One region of the Terrabacter terrigena genome, then DNA from elsewhere that is predicted to be linked to it. Evidence: predicted binding sites of a transcription regulator. Region 1 holds the regulator's gene; each other region holds the start of a gene.
The links. The regulator HspR, encoded in region 1, represses chaperone genes until heat shock. The targets are predictions, from matches to a motif close to AAGTTGAGTCNNNNNGACTCAACTT.
Positions count from the first base shown of each region.

Region 2: ACFQ2V_RS05035 (ATP-dependent Clp protease ATP-binding subunit) is a predicted target of HspR. The motif match lies at 1,370-1,394, and genes of this name have one in related genera.
Region 3: ACFQ2V_RS14985 (Hsp20/alpha crystallin family protein) is a predicted target of HspR. The motif match lies at 2,110-2,134, and genes of this name have one in related genera.

Region 1 is NZ_JBHTKH010000004.1:94,172-97,441, reverse strand. Features, by position in the region: gene ACFQ2V_RS07980 (ATP-binding protein) at 1-1,524, opposite strand, end outside; gene ACFQ2V_RS07975 (heat shock protein transcriptional repressor HspR) at 1,642-2,103, opposite strand; gene ACFQ2V_RS07970 (DnaJ C-terminal domain-containing protein) at 2,163-3,194, opposite strand.
Region 2 is NZ_JBHTKH010000002.1:162,505-165,774, forward strand. Features, by position in the region: gene ACFQ2V_RS05025 (SAM-dependent methyltransferase) at 1-587, shown strand, start outside; gene ACFQ2V_RS05030 (nucleoside deaminase) at 584-1,069, shown strand; gene ACFQ2V_RS05035 (ATP-dependent Clp protease ATP-binding subunit) at 1,493-3,270, shown strand, end outside.
Region 3 is NZ_JBHTKH010000010.1:29,454-32,723, reverse strand. Features, by position in the region: gene ACFQ2V_RS14995 (MarR family winged helix-turn-helix transcriptional regulator) at 1-193, opposite strand, end outside; gene ACFQ2V_RS14990 (MFS transporter) at 333-1,589, shown strand; gene ACFQ2V_RS14985 (Hsp20/alpha crystallin family protein) at 1,569-2,057, opposite strand; gene ACFQ2V_RS14980 (FAD-binding dehydrogenase) at 2,200-3,270, opposite strand, start outside.

The DNA of each region.
Region 1 (3,270 bases):
GAGCTGACGGACGATGGACAGGCCGATGCCGGCCCCCTCACGCGACCGGCGTTCGTCGCTGCCGGCCAGCTGGCGGAACCGGTCGAAGACGTGGTCGCGGTCCTTCGCGGGGATCCCGATGCCGGTGTCGCTCACCGAGACCTGGTAGCCGTCGGCGTCGCCCGTGAGGGTCAGCCCGATGCGGCCATGAGGGGTGAACTTGAGCGCGTTGGACAGCAGGTTGAGCACGATGCGCTCGAACATGTCGAGGTCGACGTGCGCCACGCGCCCGAGGTCGTCGCACTCGACGACGAGCTCGAGCCCCATCCGCTCGATGGCAGGACGGAAGTTGGCCGCGATGCCGCTCGTCACCGAGGTGACGTCGACGGCGACCCAGTGCGGCTCGACGGCGCCGGCCTCGACGCGGGTGAGGTCGAGGATGCGGTCGACGAGCCCCGTCAGACGATCCGTGTTGCGGGCGATCATCTCGAAACGGCGACGCGTGTCGTCGTCGAGCCCGTCCTCGGCGAGGGCGTCCTGCACCGGCCCGGCGATGAGGGCGAGCGGCGTGCGCAGCTCGTGGCTGACGTTGGCGAAGAAGTCGGACTTGGCCGTGTCGAGCTCGCTGAGCGCCTCCGCACGGTCACGGTCGTCGTTGCGTCGGCGGACGACGCTCAGCGCCGTCGCGACGTGCGAGGCGCACAGCTCGGCGTACGCCTGGAGCTGCGCGTCCCAGGGCCTTCGCGGATTGGCCCTCAGCAGCAGCAGCGCGCGGGGCTCGGTGAGCCCCGGCTCGAGCACGGGCACCACGTGCACGCCCTGCTCGGCGTGGCCGGACGGATGGATGCCGTGCCCGGGCCGGTCGTCCTCGACCCAGACGAGGTCGGCCTCGAGATGGTCTGGGGTGTGGGCGCGCAGCACCTCGAGGGCGCGGTCGCGCACCTGGTCACGGTGCTCCGGCGCGGGGGCGCTGGTGAGGGACTCGAACAGCTCGAGGGCTGCCGTGGCGCGGCGGACCGCGAGCACCTTGTCGGTCGTCTCGACGGCCACGTTGAGGATGCCGGCGACGGTGCCGTCGGCGTCGTGGATGGCGCCGTAGGACCACGTGAAGTAGGCCTCCTCGAGGAAGCCGAAACGGTCGACGACGAGCAGCTCGTCCTCGACCCAGGTCGCCGGGCCACCGCTCAGCACGCCGTCGAACATCGGCCCGATGACGTCCCAGACCTCGGGCCACACCTGGGCCACGGGGCGGCCGAGGGCCGCGGGGTGCTTGCTCCGGCCGAGCAGGGTGCGGTAGCCGTCGTTGTAGACCATCGCGAGCTCGGGCCCCCAGCACACGAGCATGGGGAAGCCCGACGACAGGCAGATGTCGACGATGGAGCGCAGGTTGTCGGGCCACGTCTCGACCGGGCCCAGCGGGGTGGTCGCCCAGTCCGTGCGGGCGAAGAGGTCCTGCATCTCGGCCGAGCGTGGGACGGGTGCGCCGAGGGCGTCCCCGGGACCACCGTTCAGGGCGGCGTCACCATCGGGGTGTGGAGGGGTCACACGACCTCCGGAACATGGAACACGGGACTGCCTCCGGCGGCATACAGCGGTACCGATGCCCCGTCTGCTCGAGGCTGGCACAGTGTTGCACACGGCACTGCCGTCGCGGCGGCCTCGCTAGCGGTCGGGTCGCCAGACCACCAGTGCCTGCGACGCCGGGGTGCGTGGCGGGCGCTGGCCGGGCCGGACCGCCACGACCTCGCCTCGGGGTCCGACCGCGAAGACGCGAGAGCCCGACGCTCCGGCGGCCAGAGCCGCACGGGCGGTGGTGAGCTCGGCGGTCAGCTCGTCGACCCGTGACCGGAGCGCGGAGACGTGGTTCTCGAGGTCGAGGATGCGCTGGATGCCCGTGAGCGAGACGCCCTCCTGCGAGAGGCGCTGCACCTCGCGCAGCAGGGCGACGTCACGCGTGCTGTAGCGCCGGCCCCCACCACGCGTGCGCGAGGGCGACACGAGGCCGAGACGGTCGTACTGCCGCAGCGTCTGCGCGTGCATGCCGGCCAGCTCGGCCGCGACGGAGATGACGAAGACGGGTGCGTCGTCGTCGTGCCCACCGGGCCGTGCACTCCTGCGAGCCATTCTCGCCACCTCCTTCTCGTGTCAGCGTCTCGTGTCAGTCGTCGCCATGGCGGATGCGGTCAGGCGCGGGCGCGCTCGAACAGCTCGGCCCGGGGGTCGTGCCCGCTCTCTGCCGCAGCCATCTTCTCGACGGCCTCGCGGGCCTCGTCGGTCAGTCGCTGCGGCACGACGACCTGCACCTTGGCGAGCAGGTCGCCCGTGCGGTCGCCACGCCTGACGCCGCGGCCCTTGAGCCGCAGCACGCGGCCGCTCGGGGTGCCGGCCGCCACCTTGACCTTGACCTGGCCGCCGTCGAGGGTCGGCACGGCGACGGTCGCGCCGAGCGCGGCCTCGGCGAACGTCACGGGCAGGTCGATCGTCAGGTTGTCGCCGTCACGGCCGAAGACCGGGTGCTTGTCGACCGCGACCGTGAGGATGAGGTCGCCGGCCGGAGCGCCGGGGTCGCCCGGGCGGCCCTTGCCGCGCAGGCGGATCCGCTGGCCGTCCTTGACGCCGGCGGGGATGCGGGCGTTGATCCGCCCGAGGTCGGGCGAGCTCAGCGAGACGGTCGAGCCCTCGACGGCCTCGCGGAAGCCGATGCGCGTGCTGGCCTGCACGTCGGCGCCGGGACGAGGACCTGCAGGCGCGCCGTAGCCGCCGTAGCCCGCACCGGGGGCACCGGCACCGGGCGCACCCGGCCCACCACCGAACATCTGGCCGAGGATGTCCTCGAGGTTGGGCTGGCCGCCCGCGCCCCCGGTGTTGAAACGCATCCGCTGGCCGCCGGGACCACCTGCACCACCGAACGCGGAGAAGATGTCCTCGAAACCGGCTCCGCCGCCGCCGGGGCCACCCGCGGTGAAGCGGGCGCCGCCGTGCGACATGGCGCGGATGGCGTCGTACTCGCGACGCTGCTCGGGGTCGGACAGGACGGCATACGCCTCGCCGATCTCCTTGAAGCGCTCCTCCGCCTTGGCGTCTCCGACGTTGTGGTCGGGGTGCATCGTGCGGGCGAGCTTGCGGTAGGTCTTCTTGATCGTCGCCGCGTCGGCGTCCTGGGGCACGCCGAGGATGCCGTAGAAGTCCTTCTCGAACCAGTCCTGGCTAGCCAAGGCGCACCTCCTTCGTCACGGTGGGACTCACGCTGCTCCCATCATCGGGTATGCCGCCGGGCTGCGCGTGCAGCCC
Region 2 (3,270 bases), on a different contig from region 1:
CGGGCCTCGGCGCGACCTCGGTCTTCCTCGTGAAGGAGTACGGCGTGCAGGTGGTGGCAGCCGACCTGTGGGTCGACCCGAGCGAGGCCGGGGCGGTCTTCCGCAAGGAAGGTGTCGACGACCGGGTGCTGCCGGTCCGGGTCGACGCGCACGCACTGCCCTTCGGGCGAGGCTCGTTCGACGCCATCGTCAGCATCGACGCATGGGAGTACTTCGGCACCGGCGACCACTACCCGCCCTACCTCGCGAAGTTCCTCAAGCCCGGCGGGCAGCTCGGCGTCGCGACGCCCGCCCTCACCACCGAGGTGCGCGAGCTCGGCGAGATCCCCGAGCACATCGACCGTGTGGTCGGCGCCGAGACCTCCGCCTGGCACACCGCCGACTGGCTGCGCAGCCAGTGGGAGTTCAGCCGGGCATTCAGCGGCGTCACGGCGCGCACGCAGCAGGACGCGTGCGCCAACTGGCTGCTGTGGGAGCGTGCGGTCATGGAGCTCAAGGGCCAGCCGACCTCGCCGGTCCAGGGCATGCTCGAGGCCGACGGTGGGGCGTTCGTGACGTTCGCCCTGGTGACGGGGAGGGTGGCATGACGGTCAGCGACGTGGATCTCGAGCACCTGCGGCGGGCGGTCTCCCTCGCGCGCCTCGCTCTCGAACGGGGGGACGAGCCGTTCGGCTCGGTGCTCGTGTCGGGCGACGGCGAGGTGCTGTTCGAGGACCACAACCACGTGGTCGCGATCGAGGCGACACAGCACCCGGAGTTCGCGATCGCCCGCTGGGCCGGCGCGCACCTCACGGCCGAGGAGCGCGCGGCCTCGACGGTGTACACGTCGGGCGAGCACTGCCCGATGTGCTCGGCCGCGCACGCCTGGGTGGGCCTCGCGCGCATCGTGTACGCCGCCAGCTCGGAGCAGCTGGGGGCGTGGCGTTCGGCGTGGGGCGCGCCGGCATCGCCGGTCGCGGCGCTGTCGATCCGCGACGTCGTGCCGGGCGCGGTGGTCGACGGCCCGGCCCCCGAGCTCGAGGCCGAGATCAGGGCTCTCCACGAACAGTTCGCCACCACGCACCCCTGACCGCACTCCTGAACGCGCCCGTCGCGCGCCGCGGCACCCGATCCGCCGCCTGTGGAAGACGGCGGCGCGCAAGACCTGACCTGCTGGATCGTCTGGACATGACACCGGACGACACACCGGACGACGGCAGACCCCATGTGCGCATCACGTCCCGGCGCGTCCGCCTCGAGGGCGGGCAGCGGCTCTCCGACGTCGGGTGGGGACGCTGACCGTCGAACGCGGGCGGGGCGCATGCCGTCTTCCCGAGTAGGAGCCACGTAGGACGCGCCCGTTCTGTCCGCCCACGGCGAACAGAGGCGGAACCTGAGCCGATCACGCTCAGGATGGGAACAGGACGCACCCGGCTCGCGTTGGTCGGGTTGTGCTCGTCCACAGCGGGCACGGATAGCATCGAGATGTCTCTCGATCAGTCAGGAGAAGAACATGTTCGAACGGTTCACCGACAGGGCCCGGAGGGTGGTTGTCCTCGCGCAGGAGGAAGCACGCCTGCTCAACCACAACTACATCGGGACCGAGCACATCCTCCTGGGTCTGATCCACGAAGGCGAAGGCGTCGCCGCGAAGGCCCTCGAGTCCCTCGACATCTCGCTCGAGGCGGTTCGCGCCCAGGTCCAGGAGATCATCGGGCAGGGCCAGCAGGCCCCGACCGGCCACATCCCCTTCACGCCGCGGGCCAAGAAGGTCCTCGAGTACTCCCTTCGTGAGGCCCTCCAGCTCGGCCACAGCTACATCGGCACCGAGCACATCCTGCTCGGCCTCATCCGCGAGGGCGAGGGCGTCGCCGCCCAGGTGCTCGTCAAGCTCGGCGCCGAGCTCAACAAGGTGCGTCAGCAGGTCATCCAGCTGCTCTCCGGCTACCAGGGTGGCCAGAGCGGCGAGAAGGCCGGCGCCGGCGTCGGCCAGGGCCAGACCGAGGGCACGCCCGCGGGCTCCCTCGTGCTCGACCAGTTCGGTCGCAACCTCACGCAGGCGGCCCGCGAGGGCAAGCTCGACCCGGTCATCGGGCGTGAAAAGGAGATCGAGCGGGTCATGCAGGTGCTGTCCCGCCGCACCAAGAACAACCCAGTCCTGATCGGCGAGCCCGGCGTCGGCAAGACCGCCGTCGTCGAGGGCCTCGCCCAGGACATCGTCAAGGGCGAGGTGCCCGAGACGCTCAAGGACAAGCAGCTCTACACCCTCGACCTCGGCTCGCTCGTGGCCGGTAGCCGCTACCGCGGTGACTTCGAGGAGCGGCTGAAGAAGGTCCTCAAGGAGATCCGCACCCGCGGCGACATCATCATCTTCATCGACGAGATCCACACGCTCGTCGGTGCGGGTGCCGCCGAGGGCGCCATCGACGCCGCGTCGATCCTCAAGCCGATGCTGGCCCGCGGTGAGCTGCAGACGATCGGTGCCACGACGCTCGACGAGTACCGCAAGCACATCGAGAAGGACTCGGCCCTCGAGCGGCGCTTCCAGCCGATCCAGGTGCAGGAGCCGACGCTGCCGCACGCCATCGAGATCCTCAAGGGTCTGCGTGACCGCTACGAGGCCCACCACCGCGTGACGATCACCGACGGCGCGCTCGTCGCGGCCGCCAACATGGCCGACCGCTACGTCAACGACCGCTTCCTGCCCGACAAGGCGATCGACCTCATCGACGAGGCGGGCGCGCGACTGCGCATCCGCCGCATGACGGCTCCGCCGGACCTGCGCGAGTTCGACGAGAAGATCGCCCAGCTGGTCCGCGAGAAGGAGTCGGCCATCGACGGCCAGGACTTCGAGCGTGCGGCCCGCGTCCGCGACGACGAGAAGCGCCTGCGCCAAGAGAAGGCCGCCCGTGAGGCCCAGTGGAAGTCGGGCGACATGGACGTCGTGGCGGAGGTCGACGAGGAGCTCATCGCCGAGGTCCTGGCGGCGAGCACCGGCATCCCGGTGTTCAAGCTGACCGAGGAGGAGAGCAGCCGGCTGCTCCACATGGAGGACGAGCTGCACAAGCGCATCGTCGGCATGGACGACGCCGTCAAGGCGCTCAGCCAGGCGATCCGCCGCACGCGTGCCGGCCTCAAGGACCCGCGACGCCCGGGTGGCTCGTTCATCTTCGCCGGCCCCACCGGTGTCGGTAAGACCGAGCTGGCCAAGACGCTCGCCGAGTTCCTCTTCGGCAGCGAGGACGCGCTGATCCAGCTCGACATGTCCGAGTACTCCGAGAAGCACACGGT
Region 3 (3,270 bases), on a different contig from region 1:
GCGCCAGCTGCGACATCCGCATGTGCCAGCCGTCCTGGCGTGAGAGGGCGTCGAGCACGGTGAACTCGACCACGGACAGCCCGTGTCGACGCACGAGCTCGCGCTCGAGCGCGGCCTCGATGTGCCCGTGCAGGGCGGCGAGCGTGCGCCACCCGGAAGCACGCACCTCGACGGCGGTGTCTGCGATTCCCATGCTCCCATCGTAGTGCGCGCTTGCAATATGCCGCGTCTGCAACTAACTTCCCTCAGGTCAAGTAGTTGCACACGCGGCATACCGGCGAAAGCAGCGAGGCTCGCCCCGGCATCGCCCTGTTCGGAAGGACCAGGAACCCATGCCACTCGGTCTCATCGCCCTCGCACTCGGGGGCTTCGGCATCGGACTGACGGAGTTCGTCATCGCCGGACTCATCAGCACGGTTGCCGTCGACCTCGGGGTCAGCATCCCGGTTGCCGGCCACCTCATCAGCGGCTACGCCCTCGCGGTCGTCGTGGGCGCCGTGGCCCTGCCGCCCCTGCTCAGGCGGTGGCGCCCCAAGCGTGCGTTGTTGCTGCTCATGGTGCTCTTCGTCGTCGGCAACACCCTGTCGGCGATCGCGCCGGCGTATGCCGTCCTGCTCGCCGGTCGCGTCGTCGCGGCACTCGCCCACGGCGCCTTCTTCGGCATCGGCGCCGTGCTCGCCGCCTCTCTCGTCGCTGCCGACCGCAAGGCCGGCGCGATCTCGATCATGTTCGGCGGTCTCACCCTGGCCAACGTCCTGGGCGTGCCGCTCGGCACCCTCGTCGGGCAGCAGTGGGGCTGGCGCGCCACCTTCGCGCTCATCGCGGCAGTCGGGGTCGTCGCCGCAGGTGGCATCGCGGGCCTCGTCCCGGATGCCGGCGACCACGCCTCCGGGGCGGCTGCGGCCGACGGGCCAACGGGTTCCACGCGTGGGCTGGGCGCCGAGCTCGCGGCCTTCCGCAACGGCCAGGTCTGGCTCTCACTCGGCATGACGGTGCTCGTCTTCGGCGGCATGTTCGGCGCGTTCATGTACGTCGAACCGCTGCTGACGCGGGTCACCGGCTTCGACGAGTCGGCGGTGCCGTGGTTGCTCGTCCTCTTCGGCGTCGGACTCTTCGCCGGCAACCTGCTCGGCGGGCGCTGGGCCGACCGCGCCCTCACCCGCACCCTGGTGCTGCTCACCGTGGCGCTCGGCGCCTCGCTCGTGGCGTTCGCCCTGCTCGCGCAGCGCCCCGTGGGCGCAGCCGCCATGCTGCTGGCGATGGGCTTCTTCGGGTTCGCGACCGTGCCCGGACTCCAGATGCGGGTGCTCGCCCACGCGGCGGGCGCCCCGACGATGGCGTCGTCGGCCAACATCGCCGCGTTCAACCTCGGCAACTTCCTCGGCGTCTGGGTGTCGGGCCTGGCCATCGCCGGCGGCCTCGGGTGGACCTCGCCGCTCTGGGTCGGCGCCGGCTTCGCGGCCCTCGGCCTCGCCGTCATCGTCATGGCCACCTCGGCCGAGCGGTGCACGGAGGGCCCGGCGGTGACCGCCGGGCCCACTCGTGCGACTGCGGATGACCTCGCCGGCTCAGGCCGACTGCGCGTCTGAGCCCTGCCTGTCGGACGACTCGATCTCACGGCGGCCGTCGGTCGACGAGCCCGCGTGCGAGACGCTGATGCGCCGCGGCTTCGCCTCCTCGGCGACCGGGATCGTCAGCGTGAGGACGCCGTCGCGGTAGTCGGCCTCGATGCGGTCGAGGGCCAGGCCCCGACCGAGGGACAGCTGACGGGCGAACGTGCCCGACGGGCGCTCGCGCGAGAGCCACTGCGCGTCCTCGGCCTCGGGCGCGCTGCGCTGTGCGCGCACCGTCAGGGTGCGGTCCTCGACGTCGATGTCGATGCTGGCGGGGTCGACGCCCGGCAGGTCGATGTGCGCGACGAAGGACTCCCCGGACCGGTAGAGGTCCATCGGCATGACGGTTCCCGCGCCACCGGCCTGGCCACGCAGGCCCTCACCGAACAGGCGGTCGAAGGTGCGGTCGAGGTTCCGGAAGGGGTCGTAGGTGGTGGTGCTCATGGCGTACTCCTGGGAAGAACGGGAGATCGGGCTGACCGATCTCGCATGACCTTTCTTGAGTGCTAACCGCTCAACTTCGTGCTGTGTTCCCAGTTCTAGCTCCGCAGGGGGTGAGGCGTCAAGCCCCCTCCGAGCACTGTCGTCACAGAGCCGCGGCCACCGACTGTCCTGCCGTGCGCCCGCTGAAGAGGCAGCCGCCGAGGAAGGTCCCCTCGAGCGAGTTGTAGCCGTGCATGCCGCCGCCGCCGAAGCCGGCCACCTCCCCGGCCGCGTAGACGCCGGGCAGCGGTTCGCCGCCCGGCCGCAGCACACGGCCGGCGAGGTCGGTCTCGAGGCCGCCGAGCGTCTTGCGGGTGAGGATGTTGAGGCGAACGGCGACGAGCGGGCCCGCCTTGGGATCGAGCAGCCGGTGCGGGCTCGCCACGCGGATCAGCCGGTCGCCGCGGTAGTTCCGGGCTCCACGCACGGCGGTGAGCTGGGCGTCCTTGGTGAAGTCGTTGTCGACCTCGTTGTCGCGGGCCACGATCGTGCGTCGCAGGGACTCGAGGTCGATCAGGGCGTCGCCCGTGAGCGCGTTCATGCCACGCACCAGCTCCTCGAGGGAGCGGGCGACGACGAAGTCCTCGCCCTTGCGCATGAAGGCGTCGACCGGCGCCGGCGCCCCGCCGCGGGCACGCTCGAGGACCTGGCGCACGTCCTTGCCGGTGAGGTCCGGGTTCTGCTCCGAGCCGGAGAGGGCGAACTCCTTCTCGATGATCTTCTGAGTGAGCACGAACCACGAGTAGTCGTAGCCGGTGCGCATGATGTGACCGAGCGTGCCGAGGGTGTCGAAGCCGGGGAAGTACGGGGCCGGGAAGCGCCGCCCGCGCGCGTCGAGCCACAACGACGACGGGCCGGGCAGGATGCGGATGCCGTGGTTGTCCCAGACCGGGTCCCAGTTGCGCAGGCCCTCGGTGTAGTGCCACATGCGGTCGGGGTTGATCACGTTCCCACCGGCCTGCTGCGCGATGCCGAGCATCCGGCCGTCGACGTGCGCGGGCACGCCGGCGACCATCCGAGCGGGCGGCGTGCCGAGCCGTTCCGGCCAGGCGCGCCGGACGAGCTCGTGGTCGCCGCCGATGCCACCGCTCGTGACCACGACGGCCTGTGCGCTGATCTCGAAGTCACCCACCTCCTCGCGGCTGCTCGGCCGGCCGCGGTCGACGGGGTCGGT